4 regions of the Metabacillus indicus genome follow, and region 1 is predicted to be linked to each of the others. Evidence: riboswitches for the same ligand, from Rfam matches in the RefSeq annotation. Region 1 holds a riboswitch; each other region holds the start of a gene.
The links. Region 1 has a riboswitch for S-adenosylmethionine ahead of ACK1LH_RS17810 (methionine ABC transporter ATP-binding protein). Riboswitches for the same ligand answer to the same signal wherever they lie in the genome.

Region 2: it holds a riboswitch for S-adenosylmethionine, as region 1 does, so the genes downstream of both, ACK1LH_RS01170 (Na+/H+ antiporter NhaC family protein) here and ACK1LH_RS17810 (methionine ABC transporter ATP-binding protein) in region 1, are expected to answer to the same signal.
Region 3: it holds a riboswitch for S-adenosylmethionine, as region 1 does, so the genes downstream of both, ACK1LH_RS09090 (YezD family protein) here and ACK1LH_RS17810 (methionine ABC transporter ATP-binding protein) in region 1, are expected to answer to the same signal.
Region 4: it holds a riboswitch for S-adenosylmethionine, as region 1 does, so the genes downstream of both, ACK1LH_RS04815 (bifunctional homocysteine S-methyltransferase/methylenetetrahydrofolate reductase) here and ACK1LH_RS17810 (methionine ABC transporter ATP-binding protein) in region 1, are expected to answer to the same signal.

The regions. Positions count from the first base shown of each region.
Region 1 is NZ_CP176757.1:3,469,895-3,474,626, forward strand. Features, by position in the region: gene ACK1LH_RS17795 (carboxymuconolactone decarboxylase family protein) at 1-72, opposite strand, end outside; gene ACK1LH_RS17800 (MetQ/NlpA family ABC transporter substrate-binding protein) at 790-1,617, opposite strand; gene ACK1LH_RS17805 (methionine ABC transporter permease) at 1,632-2,288, opposite strand; gene ACK1LH_RS17810 (methionine ABC transporter ATP-binding protein) at 2,281-3,306, opposite strand; SAM riboswitch class I at 3,436-3,542, opposite strand; gene ACK1LH_RS17815 (O-acetylhomoserine aminocarboxypropyltransferase/cysteine synthase family protein) at 3,648-4,732, opposite strand, start outside.
Region 2 is NZ_CP176757.1:201,921-206,652, forward strand. Features, by position in the region: gene ACK1LH_RS01165 (CarD family transcriptional regulator) at 332-808, opposite strand; gene ACK1LH_RS01170 (Na+/H+ antiporter NhaC family protein) at 1,068-2,360, opposite strand; SAM riboswitch class I at 2,484-2,590, opposite strand; gene ACK1LH_RS01175 (TetR/AcrR family transcriptional regulator) at 2,761-3,387, shown strand; gene ACK1LH_RS01180 (GNAT family N-acetyltransferase) at 3,384-4,256, shown strand; gene ACK1LH_RS01185 (DUF3889 domain-containing protein) at 4,306-4,623, shown strand.
Region 3 is NZ_CP176757.1:1,816,677-1,821,408, forward strand. Features, by position in the region: gene ACK1LH_RS09070 (dihydroorotate dehydrogenase) at 1-95, shown strand, start outside; gene pyrF (orotidine-5'-phosphate decarboxylase) at 64-783, shown strand; gene pyrE (orotate phosphoribosyltransferase) at 780-1,412, shown strand; gene ACK1LH_RS09085 (hypothetical protein) at 1,448-1,708, opposite strand; SAM riboswitch class I at 1,880-1,985, shown strand; gene ACK1LH_RS09090 (YezD family protein) at 2,050-2,193, shown strand; gene ACK1LH_RS09095 (phosphoadenylyl-sulfate reductase) at 2,299-3,000, shown strand; gene ACK1LH_RS09100 (anion permease) at 3,055-4,077, shown strand; gene sat (sulfate adenylyltransferase) at 4,120-4,732, shown strand, end outside.
Region 4 is NZ_CP176757.1:963,081-967,812, forward strand. Features, by position in the region: gene metH (methionine synthase) at 1-333, opposite strand, end outside; gene ACK1LH_RS04815 (bifunctional homocysteine S-methyltransferase/methylenetetrahydrofolate reductase) at 326-2,179, opposite strand; SAM riboswitch class I at 2,265-2,365, opposite strand; gene ACK1LH_RS04820 (YajQ family cyclic di-GMP-binding protein) at 2,527-3,018, opposite strand; gene ACK1LH_RS04825 (S1 RNA-binding domain-containing protein) at 3,118-3,975, shown strand; gene ACK1LH_RS04830 (nuclease-related domain-containing protein) at 4,089-4,732, shown strand, end outside.

The sequences.
Region 1 (4,732 bases):
AAAAATGCCAAGGCCTTCTTTGTAGTCGTGCAAAGCTGCTTCGCTTGAGTTTCTCGGTTCAAAATGCTGCATACTGTTCAGCTCCATTCCTAAGATTCAACACCGTTAGTATGCAGAAAAGGGGTCCAGAGTATGCGGAAAAATAAAGGATACAGCGGCAGCTTATTGAGTTTGGAGTGACTGTTTTCTTCTATATAATATTGATTGTTGTTTGAGGAGGAATTTTCTTTCTAATTTATTTTGCAGTGGTACCCGTTCCCTTTCGCTCCGGGAACTTGCTTTCCGCGGGGAGTGCCTGAAGCTTCCTCGCTGCGCTTGCGAGATCTTCAGTGCCCTCTTCATCCCGCAGGAGTCAAGTTCCCTCCGCTGCAGTGCACTGGAGTTTAGCGACGCCACAAACAGGAAGCATTCTCCGCTCATCTTGACCCTTTAGCTCTCGTGAATCGTGACCCCGCCGAAAGTGTTCCAAACATGAGTTAGCAGCACTAACTCGGTGCAGGGACACGACGAAAATGTTCTAATCATGAGTTAGCAGCACTAACTTGGTGCAGGGACACGACGAAAATGTTCTAATCATGAGTTAGCAGCACTAACTCGGTGCGGAGACACGACGAGAGTGTTCTAATCACCGCTTTTGATGGTTCTGAATTCTGCAATAAGTGCCATCAAATTATAATCTGCCTTAAGGGTCATATCTGTATGACCCTTTACCTCCCGCACCTAAGATGTGCCTGCACAAGAAAAAAACCCGAACTGATTTCAGTTCGGATTTTCCAATGGCCGTGCAAATTATTTTCCGTCTACAGGCACAACTGCACCTTCGTATTTTTCTTCGATGAACTTCTGGATTTCTTCTGAGTGAAGAACTTCCACAAGGGCTTTGATCTCTTCTTTGTTTTCGTCGCCTTTGCGGACAGTGATGATATTTACGTACGGTGAATCTGATCCTTCAAGGGCAATTGCATCTTTTTGAGGGTTTAGTCCTGCGCCGATTGCATAGTTCGTGTTGATCAGAACAGCATCGCCCTCGTCGTTGTTGTAAGCCTGAGGAAGGATGCTTGCTTCTACATCAGCTTTGAACTTCAGGTTCTTTTTGTTTTCATCGATGTCGTCGACAGTCGCAGTTGTTTTGTCGACTCCTTCTTTAATTGTGATCAGGCCTTCTTTTTCAAGGAGGGAAAGCATGCGTCCGTGATCAGCAACAGAGTTGCTCATAATGATTGTTCCGCCTTCAGGAATATCTTCAAGCGATTTATGTTTTTTAGAATATACACCGATCGGCTCGATGTGGATTCCGCCTGCATTCACAAAATCATAGGCCTTGTTTTCAGCCATTTGTGACTCAAGGTACGGGATATGCTGGAAGTAGTTTGCATCAATTTCTTCACTTGCAAGTGATTTGTTCGGCAGAATGTAATCCTGGAAAGGAACGATATCAAGCTCGATTCCCTTTTCTTCAAGTAAAGGCTGTGCTTCTTCTAAAATTTCAGCGTGAGGAACATTTGATGCTCCGATTTTCAGAGTCTTTGTTTCCTCTCCGCCACCGTCACCGCCGCCGCAGGCAGCAAGAGCGAAAGCAGATGTAGCAAAAACAGCACTTAATAGTAATTTTTTCATGGTGAATATCCTCCCTAACGTTTATCTAATTTTGATGTTATTAAATCTCCAATAAATTGGATTATGAAGACAATGACTAATATTAAAATAGTTGCAATCATCGTTACAGCATTATTGTTCCTCTGGAAGCCTTCCAAAAAGGCAAGATTTCCAAGGCCTCCTGCACCAACTACCCCAGCCATGGCTGTGTAGCCCACAAGAGCGATAGCCGTTACTGTAATGCCGGAGATTAAAGCAGGTGATGATTCAGGAATCAGGACCTTCCAGATAATCGTAGATGTTTTAGCACCCATTGATCTGGCCGCTTCAATGACTCCTTTATCAATTTCACGGAGTGCAATTTCAACCATTCGGGCATAAAACGGAGCAGCTCCGATGATTAATGCCGGCAGTGCCGCCTTTGCACCAAGGAACGTGTCAAGAATGGCCTTGGTAAAAGGAATTAGCAAAATGATCAGCAGGATAAATGGAATCGATCTAAAAATGTTTACAAATGCAGATATGATGACATTAACCGGCTTGTTTTCCCAAATACCGTTTCTGGATGTAAGGAAGAGCAGCAATCCGAGGATGATGCCCAGCACGAATGTCGCTGCCACGGAAAAGGCAGTCATGAACAAGGTTTCACTGGTTGCTTCCCAAACGTTTTCCCATCTCACGTTTTCAAACATTTGAAATCACCTCCGCCTCGACCTCTTGGCTGCGGATGTAGGCCATCGCTCTTTCAAGCTCAGCCTGTTCGCCGTCCATGTGGATAAACAGTGTACCGTAAGATCCGCTTTGAGTCTGCGAAATTTTCCCCTGAAGAATGTTCACCTGAATCGGATGGTTCCGGATCAGGTTCGTAATAAGGGGATTTTCAGTTGAGTCACCTACAAATGTCAGCTGAATAACCATGCCCTGCTTATATTTCTCAAGGATCAGCTCCATTGTTTCCTGCGTGTCGTCCGGCTCTGTAATTTGTTTCACAAAGCGCTTTGTGATGGCCTGCTGAGGCCTTCTGAATACGTCTAGCACTTCACCCTGCTCGACAATTTTTCCGCTTTCCATCACTGCCACACGGTGGCAGATTTTTCGGATAACATGCATTTCGTGGGTAATCAGAACAATCGTCAGTCCTAACCGTTCGTTAATGTCAACAAGCAGGTCAAGAATGGAATCGGTTGTCTGCGGGTCAAGTGCTGATGTTGCCTCGTCACATAGCAGGACTTTTGGATTGTTGGCAAGGGCTCTCGCAATTCCGACCCTCTGCTTTTGCCCTCCGCTCAGCTGGGAAGGATAGGAGTCTTCCCGGCCTTCGAGCCCGACAAGCTTGATCAGCTCTTCTACCCGTTTAGCCCGCTGCTCGCTTTTTATCCCGGCAATCTCAAGCGGGAACGCAATATTTTCACGGACAGTTCTTGACCAAAGCAAATTGAAATGCTGGAAAATCATGCTGATTTCCTGCCGTGCCTTTCTAAGATCGCTGCCGCTGATTTCATCGATGCCCTGGCCTGCCACCTGAATGGAGCCTTCCGTTGGTTTTTCAAGTCCGTTCAGCAGGCGGATAAGTGAACTTTTCCCGGCGCCGCTATAACCTATAATTCCGAAAATTTCACCTTTGTTTATGTCCAGATTGACGGAATCAACAGCCGTGACACGGCCATTCTTCGTCTGAAAGACTTTTCGCACGTCCTTTAGCGTAATCATGAATTCACCTTCTTCCAAAATTCCACTCACTAACATTTTGCTCTATATCTCCTTGCTTCATGTTTTTCCATGAAAACAAAAAAGCCTTTCTGCAGAAATGAGCAGAAAGGCATATGTGAAAAAACCTTTCTCTCATCTTTCAAAGCTGCAAGCTTTGAGTGAATTGGCACCTTTTCAACAATGTTGACGGTTGCCGGGCTTCATAGGGCACTTCCCTCCACCTCTCTGGATAAGAGACTAACATTTATTAAATTGACTGTATATTTAGTGAGTTTATAGTACGAGAGTGATTCTATCATGCATCAAAAGTACGTGTCAAGAACAAAACTTCCGGATCATGCTTATCGTGCTGTCGATTCTGTCAGTGACCTAATGCCGACAGCCTTCTCAATTGCCTGCTCCAAGTCTTCGAGAAGGTCGTCTATATGTTCAATTCCAACAGAGAGCCTGATTAAGTCTTCCGTTACGCCTGATTTTCTTAAGCCCTCAGCGTCAAGCTGCTGGTGTGTCGTGCTGGCAGGATGGATGATGAGGCTCTTTGCATCCCCTACATTCGCAACGTGTGACCACAGCTCTGCAGAGTTGATCACTTTAGCCCCTGCTTCGCGTCCGCCTTCAATGCCGAATACGACAACTGCGCCTGCTCCCTCAGGCAAGTATTTCTCAGCAAGAGCCTGGTCCGGATGCTTTGAATCTTCAGGATAAAGAACCCATTTCACTGCAGGATGTCCGTTCAGATAGTCTACAACCTTCCTCGTATTCGAGATATGCTCTTTCATTCTGACGTGCAGCGTTTCAAGACCGAGGTTAAATTGAAAAGCATTAAACGGGCTGAGAGCAGGCCCAAGATCCCTCAGCAGCTGCACCCTCGCTTTTACAATATAGGCTGCTTCCGGAAGGGCTTCCGCATAAACCAGGTTATGATAGCTTGGATCAGGTGTCGTGAAACCTGGGAATTTTCTGCTGTTCCAGTCGAATTTCCCTCCATCTACAATGACACCGCCAAGCGTTGTGCCATTTCCAAGCAGCCACTTTGTCGCAGAATGGACAACGATATCAGCACCGTGTTCAAGGGGACGGCACAAATACGGCGTGGCGAATGTATTATCTACAATCAGCGGAATGCCGGCCTCATGAGCAATTTTTGCAACGGCTTCTATATCAAGCACTTGAAGACTCGGGTTGCCGATTGTCTCGGCAAAAATGACTTTCGTTTTTTCTGTGATCGCGCTTCTGAAATTTTCCGGGTTCTCCGGATTAACAAATGTGGTTTCAATGCCGTATTTTGGCAAAGTTGTCTGGAAAAGATTATAGGTTCCCCCGTAGAGACTGGACGCGGACACGATTTCATCCCCGGCACCGGCAATGTTCAGAATCGAAAGGGTAATGGCAGCCATACCGCTTGCTACTGCAAGACTTCCGACAC
Region 2 (4,732 bases), 880 kb from region 1:
TGTATTTTCTGGAAATAACCGGACTGGATACTATTTTGTATACCTAAAACAATGAAAGCCCTACCTCTCTTTCATCCTTACGGCTCCTTGTCCGCGCCAGTGTGAGTCAGGATTGCAAAAATAACTATTTTATCGAGTTTTTTGATGAAACTTCAAACGTTCGTAAAAGAAATTAAAAAATAGAAATGGATTAGATTGCAGAAATAACAAAAGAGGTGAATGCTCTAATAGTGAGCTGAAGAAGTGGGCTGTTTTTGAAAAGATTTGCTTTTAATAATAATCATATTCCCGTAAGATTCAGGAAGTTGTAAGACATTATCTATAATCAGCCTTAACAGAAACTATTTATTTGATGATCAGTGATCCCTTTAATGACTCCCAGTTCACTAATCAAAAATTCATGTGCGCTATCCAGCATTTTTTTTTCGCTTGTATTAAGTGCTTTTTCTTTCTTCATACGCATTAAATCACGTATAACTTCAGCACCTTCTTGTATGTTACCGGTTTTAATTTTGTCCGTGTTCACTTTATACCTTTGTTTCCACGACAGTAATCTATCTGATTCTCCATGCTGAAAAATGTGTATGATGTGCTTTAATGCAAGTATGTCAGTAACTGGGCGTATACGTGAACTTAGTATTTTATCCGTAGGAATCATGACTTGCATATTGCCTATTAACATATTTATGACATAATATTGTTGATTTTTTCCTGATATTTCCTTATCTTCTATAGCTTTAATGATACCGACTCCGTGCATTGGATAAACAATGTTATCGCCAATTTGAAACAAATAATCCACCTCCATATATGGTAACCTTCTAAAGCTTAACATATAGATTATTTTTTATCAAATTTTTTAATAATATCATAAATTTATTTTGTGTGTCAACTACTTTTTTCTTTGAAGATCAAAAAAAGAAAATGCAACAGGAAACGTGTCGGATTACCAATAAAGGGAAGGTGGATTTTCCTGCGAATATCAAAAAAAAGCATACTAATTTCTATGCAAATTAGTATGCTGATTGATATATGATTTACCGTGTTATTTAGGACGCTGTTTTTTCTTACGCTGCTTTTCTTTTAAACCGCGGAAACTGTATCAAAATCGCCACAATACCACATAGAGCAATCAGTATCGGATAAAACGAGTACGGCAGAATGCTTGTCGGGGAGATGGAAGCAAATTCAGCCGCTGAAAGCATCTGCGCACCGTATGGGATCAGTCCCTGGATGCTGCATGAGAAGATATCGAGAAGACTTGCTGATTTTCGTTTATCGATTTCATACTTGTCCGCCATATCTTTGGCAAGAGGGCCCGTTGCAATAATCGAGATTGTGTTGTTTGCCGTTGCAAGGTTCGTAGAGCTGACAAGGCCCGCAATCGCAAATTCTGCCCCTCTTTTAGAAGAAATACGCTTCGTCATGGTTTCAAGAATGAAGTGAATGCCGCCGTTTCGCTTGATCAGCTCTACCATACCGCCAATCAGGAGCGAAAGAATGACAAGCTCAGCCATTCCCATGATGCCGTCTGTTATTTTCTGCAGAAACGCTGTTAGTGTGTAGCTTCCGTCTGCCATTCCAATAACTCCGCCGAGGATAATGCCTCCTGCTAAAACAGCAATGACATTTACTCCAAGCAGTGCTGCTGCAAGAACCCCGATGTAGGGAAGCATTTTTACCCAGCTGTAAGCTTCAGGTGTAACGGGTGCCTGTCCGCCCAGTGTGATGACGACAAGCACAATGCACGTAATAATGGCTGCGGGCAGCACGATAAAGAAATTTGCTTTGAATTTGTCCCGCATTTCTGTTTGCTGTGTTCTGACAGCTGCAATGGTTGTATCCGAGATGAACGATAAGTTATCTCCGAACATGGCACCGCCAATAATGGCACCCATTGCAAGTGCAACTGAAATGTCTGCCTCTGCACTTATTCCGACTCCAATTGGCGCAAGAGCCGCAATCGTTCCTGTAGAGGTACCCATCGCAAGTGAGATAAACGCGCCGATGATGAACAGCCCTGCAATAAGCAGGCTTTGAGGCAGGAAGGACAGCGCCAGGTTAACCGTCGACTCAACGGCTCCCATTCCTTTTGCCACTTCCGAAAAAGCACCCGCAAGAATAAAGATAAAGACCATGATCATTAAGTCAGGGTGTCCCGCTCCTTTTGAGAAACTCTCCACTTTTGATGTGAAGCTTTCTTTTCGGTTCATGATAAGGGCTGCTGCTGCGGCAATAAGGATTGCCACAAGAATCGGCATTTTATAGAAGTCTCCTGTGATGATGCCCGATCCCACAAATAGTCCGATGAAAATAACGAGGGGCAACAGCGCCCAGCCGTTAGCTTTTGTGTCCATAATAACCACCTTCCGTTTCTTCCGTAATCATAGTGTTCCGCTCTCTGCAGATAAAATTGCCTGCATAAAAAAAGATCTCTTCTTGAAGACAAGAAGAGATCCTATATCCGGAATGGAAATAAGCTCTTCTCATTTTTCAAGCGCACGGCTTGCTGGAATTGGCACAGCACTCTAAATGCGAGTCCGCTGCCGAGGCATCACAGGGCCAGTCCCTCTGCCTCTCTTAATAAGAAGATGATATGTGTGTTTTAAAAAATACCTTTACTACATTAAGGGGTTGCGGTGCAAAAGTCAAATGGCAGTTTTTACTCAATTTATAATCAAAATTGTTTGAATTTTTCACTGTGTATGGAATAATATGGACTATATAGTCGGTTTTATAAAAAGGAAGGGCGGGCTGCATGTGGCTCCAATTGTATCAGAGGAATATAAGGAGAAGAAGAAGCGGCATATTCTGGACAGCTCTCTGAAGGCATTCGGGGAAAAAGGATTTCAGCTGGCCACCATCGATGACATTGTAGCTGAATCCGGATTGAGCAAAGGAGCCATCTATAACTATTTCAAAAGCAAGGAAGACATTTATCTGCAGCTGATGCAAAGGAAGACGGAAGAGAATATAGCAGGGCTAAAAGAACGTTTCCGTAAAAAGGAAACGGCCGAAGAGAAACTCAGACAGTTCTTCAAAAACTATCTGGAGATCAAGCTTTCACCGGACTGGCAGCGGATGATCGGGGTTCACCTTGAGTTTTGGATTCATTCAGGACGGGATGAAGAGCTGAAACGGGTGATGACCGCACGGTATGAAGAGGTTTACCGGACGCTGCTGATGGAGGTTTTGCAGGAAGGAATTGATCAGCTGGAATTCCGGCCGGATGCGGATCCCGCTATTATCTCGTCATTGGTATGGGGAACAATTGACGGCACCTGCCTTCATTATTCTGTCATCGGAAACGATTATCCGTTCCGGGAACAGATGAAGACACTTGAAGAAATGGTGTTTATGTACGTAAGAAAAGGGGAGAGAGAATGATTACATGTAAACGGCTGTCCCAATGTACACTTCAAGATGCATTGATTGCATGGAACAAGGGGTTTGAAGGCTATGATTTTGATATGACTCTCACACTTGAAGCCTTTCTGAACAGACTTGTATTTGAGAATCTTTCACCCGCGCTGTCCATTGTGGCTTTTGACGGAACCGAACCCGTCGGACTGATCTTAAACGGCGTCAGGTCCATTGACGGCAAAAACATCTCCTGGAACGGAGGCACCGGAGTGGCCCCTGCATACCGGAGCAAAGGCGTAGGGAAAAGAATGATGGAAGAAGTCCTGTCCATCTATGAAAAAGAAGGAGTCCACACGGCTACACTTGAAGCACTTTCGCATAATAACCGGGCAATCAAGCTGTACGAGAAGATGGGATATCAGACGGCAGATCAGCTTGTTCACCTCGGATATTCGGCTCCATTGACACTCGATCCGCCCGCTCTAACGCATGATATTCACTGGGAAAAGCCGCATAATTTAGCGGAGCACTCTTTTTGCAGCAGGCTAATTCCATGGCAGGTGCAGTGGCAGAACATTCGTGACGGTGAAGCGCTGCTTGCGGTTGAGAACGGAAAAACGATTGGCTATGCCCTTTCAAAACGCAAATACGATGAAGAAGGAAAGCTTTCCGGGATTCTCCTGTTTCAGTGCGAAGCTCACCCTGAGCATGAAAACAAAGAAGATGTCCTTAAATCTTTGCTGCACGAAGCATTTGCGTTTTCAAATAAAGCTGACATCAGCAGGACAGCCGTGAATTTCCCGAGAGCTCATTCTGTCTGCGGCATTCTTGAAGACGAGGGATTCATCGTAAAAGCAGAGCAGGTCTTTATGGTAAAAGAGATGACTGCATAAAGTTCAGTCCTCTGCAGACCCTATGAGAAAAAGAAAGCGGGTGCTGCACATGAACCGGATCCTTATTCTTCTGCTTCTATGTCTTCCGGCCGTTCTTGTTCAGGAACAGACTCAAGCCTCGGCTGAAGCTCACGTTCAGTCGTACGAAGAGTACGGAAGAGTAGCTATGAAAAAAACGATGGAAAAATACCCCGGTGCACAGATCACCGATTATCTTCATGTCGGGAAGAAGACAAAAGGCATCATCTCAACAGAAACCTTCAAGCTTGTTCTTAAGGAGCGGGGCAAAACGTTTGAGATTTTCGTCTATGTGGAGTACAGCGAAAAGACGAAAAAGGTAACGAACGTAACATTCAAAGACGCATAAAAGAAACGGATGGCAAATGCCTCCGTTTCTTTTTTTTGCCTATATTTATTGAAAAAGTTTACAAATAAGTTTGACAATGATTGCCAATAGGATATATAGTTAATTACAT
Region 3 (4,732 bases), 1.7 Mb from region 1:
CTCATGTCCTTAAAAAATATGGGTTTGACCACATTACAGAATGCATTGGAAGGAGCTTTAAGCATGAACGAGAGACCGCTGATTATCGCGCTTGATTTTAAGGATGCTGCGGAAACAGGAGAATTCCTGAAAAAGATGTCCGGACAAAAGCTGTATGTAAAAGCAGGCATGGAGCTCTTTTACCGGGAAGGTCCTGCAATCATCGATCAGCTGAAATCAGGCGGACATGAGATTTTCCTTGATCTTAAGCTCCATGATATTCCCGAAACAGTGAAAAAAGCGATGAGGGGTCTTGCCGGACTCGGAGTCAATCTGGTCAATGTGCATGCTGCCGGCGGCAGTGCCATGATGGAATCTGCAATGGAAGGTCTTGAGGCCGGAACACCTGCAGGCTCCAAGCGTCCCGCCTGCATTGCTGTCACTCAGCTGACAAGCACATCGGCAGAGATGCTGAAGAAAGAATTGCTGATCGGCAACAGCCTTGATGATACGGTGCTAAGCTACGCTAAGCTTGCGGCGAAAAGCGGCCTTGACGGTATTGTCTGCTCTTCTCTGGAGGTGCCCCGCATCTACAGCGAGCTTCCAGCCTCGTTTATGACCGTAACACCCGGCATACGCATGAGCGGAGATGCAGTAAATGACCAGGTCAGGGTGGCAACTCCTGAAAAAGCGAGAGAGCTTGGGTCAACCGGAATTGTGGTCGGACGGAGCATCACTAAAGCACCGGATCCGCTTGCGGCCTATACTCAAATGAAAAACGCCTGGGAGGGACTGCCTGTATGAACCATCAAATTGCAGAACAACTGCTGACAATCGAAGCTGTATTCCTTAGCCCGAATGATCCGTTTACATGGTCAAGCGGGCTCAAATCACCGATCTACTGCGATAACCGCCTCACGCTTTCTTATCCGGAAGTAAGAAAAAACATTGCAGAAGGCCTGTCGGCTCTGATCAGAGAGCATTATCCCCAAGCTGAAATGATAGCAGGCACGGCTACTGCAGGAATTCCTCATGCTGCATGGGTAAGTGATCTTCTGAATCTGCCGATGTCCTATGTGAGAAGCAAGCCAAAGGGACACGGAAAGGGCAATCAGATTGAAGGAAAGATCCGGGAAGGACAGAAAGTGGTAGTAGTGGAGGATTTGATTTCAACCGGAGGAAGCGTTATTACGGCGGTCAAAGCCCTTAGAGAAGCCGGATGCGAAGTGATCGGCGCTGTATCCATTTTCACATATGAACTGCAAAAAGGGACAGAGATGCTTGAGGAAGAAGGCATTCATTCCGTATCACTGACGGACTATTCATCTCTGATTGAAACAGCTCTGAAAAAAGGCTCCATTCAAAAAGAAGACTTAGCCAAGCTGAAGAAATGGCGTGAAAATCCATCGTCAGAAGAATGGCTGAACGTATAAATGATAAAGGCATCAGAAGCAGCTGATGCCTTTTTTTATTTCCATATCAGCACGCTTCCGGAAAAAGCCAGTGTGCTGATCAGCAAAAAGCCAATTCTGAATCCTTTTTTCTGCCAGGGTGCAGGCAGCAGCTTCCCGCTGAGTTTAAATCCCGCAGAACCGAGCATTCCGAAACACTTCATCACTCCGCGTTCCTCTTTCATTTTTTCAAAAATGGCTGGGTCATCAATCTCCATTGCCGCATAAGCTAATGAAAATCCGCCTAACGCATAAAAAACGGCAGCTGCACTTAACAAGATAAAAATAACTCCCACCTCCCGGACGAACTATAGTACACCTTATTCCGGCGCTGTATATCTAGCACTTTTTTATCAATAGTTCCTAAAAAGAGTCGTTTTTTTAATTCCGATAGAAAAACTAAGGTTGACAGTGACTGCAATTGTGATAAAATTTAGAAAAATATAATAAACTTATCCAGAGAGGCGGAGGGAACTGGCCCGGTGAAGCCCGGCAACCTGCATGCGTGCAAGGTGCTACATCCAGCAAAATGAAACCCATTTTGGAAGATAAGGTTGATGCCTGAACAGTCTTTCAAACCGGAAGGCTTTTTTTAATGGGAAAGAAACGGGGGACCACTGTGGGTACTGATCAAAAACTTGACGCGGTCATCGACAGGCTGAAGGAAATGCTGAACACAATGAGCTATGGTTCTGTGACACTGATCGTTCAGGACGGAAAAGTGATTCAGCTTGAGAAAAATGAAAAAATAAGAATGAAATGAAAAATGCTGACTGGATAAACTGGAGGCATTTTAACGAAAGCGGGCTCCTGTCCTACTATTAAAAGCTTTTTGTACAGGACCTGAAAAAGTGAGGAGAAGACCAGCATGCTTACGTATAAAACATGGCAGGAGCATGAACAGACTTTTGAAACAGACGACGGGTACAGCGGCGCATTGAATGTGCTGAACTGGGCTTACGGCCATTACGGCGAAGAGATTGTCTATGCCTGCAGCTTTGGCATTGAGGGCATTGTTCTCATTGACCTGATTTCAAAAGTAAAACCGGATGCGTCGATTGTGTTTCTTGATACAGATGTTCATTTCAAGGAAACATATGAAACCATTGAACGTGTAAAAGAAAAGTATCCCAAGCTCCGAATTACGATGAAAAAACCAGCCCTTACCCTTGCAGAACAAGCTGAACAGCATGGAGATAAGCTGTGGGAAACAAATCCGAATCAGTGCTGTGCAATCAGAAAGCTTCAGCCGCTGAATGAAACACTCTCTCAGTCAAAAGCGTGGATTTCAGGGCTTCGGAGAGAGCAGTCTGAAACAAGGAAAAATGTGCAATTTATCAATAAAGACGACAAGTTTCAGTCGGTAAAAGTCTGTCCTCTCATTCACTGGACGTGGAAAGATGTCTGGCGCTATGTTCATAAAAATGACCTCCCTTATAATCCGCTCCATGATCAGGGATATCCGAGCATCGGCTGTTTCCACTGCACGCAGCCTGCGTTCAGTGCAGATGATCTGCGCTCAGGCAGATGGAGCGGCCAGGGCAAAACAGAATGCGGCCTGCATGGATAAGGAGGGATTGCGGTGCTTGAACTGGGTGCGCTTGCCATCAGTCTCTTTTTCGCCATGAATATTGGAGCGAGCGGGGCCGCTGCTTCCATGGGAGTAGCTTACGGTTCCGGTGCAGTTCCGAAAGCCCGGCATGCCCTTTTTATATGCGCCATCGGTGTTTTTGCAGGCGCGTATCTTGGCGGGGGAGAGGTTGTTAAGACAATAAGTGCCGGAATTATTCCGCAGGATATCATTGATGTGAAAGTTGTTCTGATCATTATTTTGTCTGCGACAAGCTCGCTGTTTCTTGCAAACCTGCTGGGAATCCCGCTTTCAACAAGCGAGGTGACGGTTGGAGCCGTTGTGGGAGTGGGAGTTGCCTATCAGATCCTATTTATTAAATCACTGATGATTATCATGATGTTCTGGGTGATTGTTCCTGTCGCAGCTTTCGGAATTGCCTGGCTGTTCGGCAAAGGGCTTTATAAAGTGCAGCATAAACCGTTCTTTAAAGACCGTCCGCTCCTTACAGGCATCCTGATACTGGCAGGATTTTTCGAGGCTTTCTCAGCTGGAATGAACAATGTGGCAAACGCAGTAGGGCCGCTTGTCGGGGCTGGCCTGATTTCCGTGCCGGACGGGACCCTGCTCGGAGGAGCATTTGTTGCTCTTGGAGCGATTTTTCTCGGCAAAAAAGTGCTTGAAACAAACGGTAAGAAAATTACCCGGTATTCAAAGCCTGAAGGCATTCTGATTTCCGGTACAGGAGCAGGACTTGTGATTGCCAGTTCCATTTTCGGACTTCCCGTCCCTCTGACGCAGGTGACCTCATCAGCTATTATCGGACTTGGAATGGCGAAAAGCGGGAGCGAGATCCTTCAAAAGCACATTGTGAAGAAAATCATCCGAATCTGGATTGTTTCACCGTTGTTTTCACTTGCCATATCGTATATGCTTGTCAAACTGTTTTTGGAAAAGGATATGTACTCCCTTATCGTTCTTCTGAGTGTCATGCTGGCAACACTTGGTGCACTGAGCCTGATGAAGGCGATAAAGGATGAAAAGCGTGCCGTGCATGAAGAAGGCGGAGGCATTTAACATTAAAACCAATTAAAAAGGTCAGTTTAGGAGGAAAAATAAATGAGTTTACAGCCGCATGGTGGAGTATTAGTTGATGTATACAATCCTGAAGTAACTGCACATGAAATCGATCAGGTGATCGAAATTGATGCAATGGCTCTCAGCGATCTGGAATTGATCGGAATCGGAGCCTACAGCCCGCTTACGGGTTTTTTAACACAAGAGGATTATGAAAGTGTAGTCACCAGCATGAGACTTGCAGACGGCACAGTCTGGAGTATTCCGATCACGCTTCCGGTTTCAAGAGAAACAGCAGCGTCGCTGAAGACAGGAGACAAAGCAAAGCTTCAGTATGGCGGCGAAGTGTATGGGCTGATTGAAATCGAAGATCTCTATGAGCCGGATAAAACGAATGAAGCGATCAATGTTTACGGAACAGCGGATCTCGCCCATCCCGGAGTGAAAAAACTGCATGAAAGAGAAGACATCTATGCAGGAGGCAAAATCACTCTGATCAAGCGTCCCGATAAGCCGTTTAAAGAATATACGTTTGATCCATCAGAAACAAGAGCGATTTTTAAAAGTAAAGAGTGGAAAACCGTAGTCGGCTTCCAGACAAGAAATCCTGTGCACAGAGCACATGAATACATCCAGAAAGCTGCCCTTGAAACAG
Region 4 (4,732 bases), 1.6 Mb from region 1:
TTCGGGTGTTGAGTATTTTTCAGCTGCTCTTTTCGCAATTTCAGCCGCTTTTTTATTCAGTTCAAAGGCAAGGTGCCCAAGGTCGTATTCATCCAGGACGATTTTCGTAGACCCGAACGTATTTGTCTCGATAATATCTGCTTTTGCTTCAAGATAAGCTTCATGGATCGATTGAATGACCTCAGGTGCAGTTATAGTCAAATATTCGTTGCATCCTTCGTAGGCTTCTCCGCCGAAGTCATCTGCAGAAAGATTGGCGTCCTGAATCATGGTGCCCATCGCCCCGTCAAGAACGAGGATTTTTTTCTCAAGCTGTTTTCTTATATCAGACATGCGTAATCTTCCTTTCGGTGGCCTCAGACTCTTTTTTATGGATATAATTCGTTAGTTCCACTGTCAGTTCATAATTCAAAAACGGTGTGATCAAGTAAATGCCGTAGAACAGATCAAACGCAGCATCAATCAGGTTTTTGGCAATGGCCAGACCCTCCTGATACGATTTTTCCTTATCATCTCCGGCATTGGCCATTTTTTCGCGGATGCTGTCAGAGAGGGTGATGCCAGGTATCTCATTATGAATAAATTCAGCATTCCGGCTGCTAGTGAGCGGCATAATGCCGATATAGACGGGTACAGTTAAGTGTTTTGTTTCTTCATAGACATCAATCAGCTGTTTTTCGGAATAGATCGGCTGGGAGATAAAATAATCAGCCCCGCACGCGATTTTTTTCTCGAGCCTTTTAACGGCTTTATCAAGATACTTCACATTTGGGTTAAAGGCGGCGGCTACAGAGAAGTTCGTCTTTTCGCCAAGCGGTTTTCCTGAGTAAGAAAGCCCGTCATTAAATTGCTTAATCAGACTGATCAAATCAAAGGAAGAAAGGTCATAAACAGAAGTTGCCCCCGGGAAATCCCCGATTTTGGACGGATCTCCTGTTATGGCTAAAACATCTGTTAATCCAAGGGTGTGCAGCCCCATTAAATGTGACTGCAGTCCGATTAAGTTGCGGTCTCTGCAGGTGATATGAATCAGTGAGCGAATCCCGTGAGTCTGCTGGACAATGGATCCCATGGCGGCATTGCTGATTCTTGGTGAAGCAAGGGAATTATCCGCAAGTGTTAAGGCATCGATTCCAGCCTCCTGCAGGGCCTTTGCTCCTTTCAAAAATTTATCAATCCCGAGCTTCTTAGGCGGGTCAAGCTCTACAATGATGGAGCGTTTTTCTTTGACAATATCCTGCAGCGGAGGATACTTTCTCTCTGCAGCAGAGGCAATAGAGATTTCTTCTTTTCTTGCTTTCACCTTCTTTTCAGTCACCGGAGGCAGTCCTTTAAGAGCAGAAGCCATTGCCCTGATATGATCAGGAGTCGTTCCGCAGCAGCCTCCTATTAATCTCGCACCCTGGTTTCTAAAAGCAAGTGCGCTTTCAGCGAAGTATTTTTCACCGGATCCGTAAACAAGTCTGCCTTCCTCGATAGTCGGTAGGCTGCTGTTTGGATAAACGGACAGGAAGGCCTTTTCTGGAAGAGGAACTTCCTCCAGAGATGAGAGCATATGATACGGTCCAAGCCTGCAGTTCAGCCCGACAACATTCGCCCCGAGTTCCTCAAGCTGGGACAGACCGTCAGAAAGAGGAGTGCCGTCCTGGAGAACGCCGATTTCATGGAGGGAAATGTTCGTTATGATCGGCAAGTCTGTTTCTTTTCTTGCAATCTCGAGAACGGTCTTCATTTCTTCAAGATCATAATACGTTTCAAGCAGGAGGCCGTCGGGTTCTTCGTTCAGCAGAAGATAGAGCTGCTCCCTGAAATTGCGGCGGAGATCCTCGAGCGAATAGGCTCCTTTTTTAAAAGCGCGTACACCGCCGATTGTGCCGAGGACATAGGCTGAGGTGCCTTCCGCAGCTTGCTTTGCAATTTGCACAGCCGTGCGGTTAATGGCGCGCACCTCATCTTCAAGCCCGTATCTGGACAGCTTGATATAATTGGCCCCGTACGTATTTGTCTGAATGACATCAGCGCCGGCATCAAGATACGCCTTATGAACATTCAGGATGTCATCCGGTTTTGACAGGTTCAGTTCTTCAAAACACCGGTCCACACCGTGGGAATAAAGCAAGGTGCCCATTGCTCCGTCCCCGATCAGAATTTTTGTCTGCAAGTCTGTTAAAAGTGCCAAAGCTATAAACCTCCTAAAATACAGCTGATAATGGAAAAAAGAAAAAAGCCTTCCAAGAAGAAGACTTTTGAGTATGCGCGGCTTCTTCTTATCGTCCGATGGATGCATCGCTGGAATTAGCACCTTGGATTGCGCCAGGTTGCTGAAGCTTCGACGGGCCAGTCCCTCAGCTTCTCTAGATAAGAATCGAAAAATATGAAATTGGCTAAATGATATTATATCTAATTTACATGTTTTTTTCGGGAGATTCAAGTGCGAAAAGTAAAAGTTTTCTGAATTGATGAGGAATTCTTGCCCCAGTCCGGATAAAAAAAGACCCAGCAGGAAAAACTGCTGAGTCCTCTCGTTTATCTGAAATTAATGAATTGAACATCGATCGGCAGATCCGCACCGCGGACAGCTGCAATCACCTGCTGCAGGTCGTCTTTGCTTTTGCCGGTAACGCGGACCTGATCATCCTGAACCTGCGTTTTCACCTTAAGTCCTGCATTTTTTATGATCGCGTTAATCTTTTTCGCATTGTCCTTATCAATACCCTGGACAAGCTTTGCACGCTGGCGGATGGTCCCGCCTGATGCGCCTTCAATTTTTCCGTAATCAATATTGCGCGTCGCCACGTTGCGCTTGATCAGTTTTGAAATGAACACATCCTTCAGCTGATCCATTTTAAACTCATCATCAGAAACTAAAACAAGCTCCTCTTTTTCAAGCGTAATGCTGCTTTTGCTTCCTTTAAAATCATAGCGTGTGCCGATCTCTTTCATCGTCATCGTGATGGCATTTGTTACCTCAGGCATATCCACCTTCGACACAATATCAAACGAACTGTCCTTGGCCATAAGAATCCTCCCAAAAGTTTGTATTATCCTTAGATTATAGTAGAATGTACATGATATAACAACTAACGGCAGTTCAGCTGCAAAGGAAGGAACGAACAAATGAATCCCGGAACGTTTATGACGCTTAAAATAGATGAAAAAGTAGATTACGGATATTATTTAACAGATGGAGAAGACCGAGTGCTGCTTCACAAAACGGAAATCACTGAACCGATTGAAGAATTGGACGAGGTTGAAGTGTATCTGATTGTTGACCATGAAGACCGCCTAGCGGCAACGATGAAAAAGCCGACGATATCAGAAGACCGGTTCGGATGGGTGGAAGTAGTCAGTGTCAGGGAAGACATGGGGGCATTCGTCGACATTGGCCTTTCAAAAGATGCACTTGTCGACAACGATATTCTCCCGGCTTACGTCAGTGTATGGCCAAAAGAAGGCGACAAACTCTACTGTTCCCTGAAAGTGACGAAAAACGGAAGATTTTTCACAAAGCTTGCAACGGAAGATGTCATGCAGGAAAACATCGTCCCGGCTGAAGGAGTCCGGAACAATCAGGCCGTTACAGGAAGAGTCTACCGAATCATCATTGCAGGAACTTTCATCATAACTGAAGAAGGCTACAAAGGATTCATCCACTCCTCCCAGCGCAAAAGAGAGCCGCGTCTTGGCGAACTTGTAACAGGACGAGTTGTTGATGTGAAAGAAGACGGCACCCTTAACGTTTCTCTCCTTCCGTTCAAACATGAGGCATTGGATGAAGATGCACAAGTGATCTGTGATTACATGGAAGAAAGAGGAGGAGCCATGCCCTTCTTTGACAAGAGCGACCCGGATGACATCAAAGAACGCTTCAACATGAGCAAAGGTGCATTCAAGCGTGCGCTCGGCTCACTCATGAAAGCAGGCAAGGTTTATCAGGAAGACGGCTGGACCTACTTTAAAAAAGAACAACAGTAAGCGCATATGCGTTTGCTGTTTTTTTGTGCGCAAAATTTGATTTTGGGCTTTTGCCGGGAGGAGGGGAATTGTTTTATGATGGATTTGAAAAAATGAAAGGGGATGACAATTAGTTGAAGGACGTAAAAGAAAACCGGGAATTGCTCGTTTATCGGAGTTTGAACGCCAGATCCGTTTTGGATGAAGAAGCTCTCATCTGCTTGCGGCAGCTTGAAAAAGGGTTCCAGGGAGAAAAGTATTTTGAGCAGTGGCTTAAGGAGAATGGAGGGGATGGCATAGTGTTAAGCGATCTGCTCTTTGAAATTGGCGGATCTTTCGTACAAATTGATTCCCTGTTTATCAAGCATGATAAAACGTACGTGTTCAATGTAAAGAACTCGGAAGGTGATTACTTCGCAGAAGGAGAAAGATGGTCCACCCCGGCCAAAAAAGAAATGAAAAACCCCCTGCTTCAGCTCAAAAGAAGCGAAGCCTTGCTCACTCGGCTTCTCCAGGATAAGAGCATTAAGTTCCCCCTCGAACCATTCGTTGTCTTTGTAAATCCCCGATTCCACCTTTACAACGCACCTCTTGACCAACCCATCATTTATTATCCCCAGCTGAACCGCTTTGCGGAAAAACTCAATCAAAAGCGGGGCAAGTTAACCGGCTTTCATGACATGCTCGCGAAAAAACTTCTGGATTCGCACGTGGAAGAATATCCGTTTTTGAAGCTGCCGGGATATGGGTTTGAGGGGCTGAGGAAGGGGATTGTGTG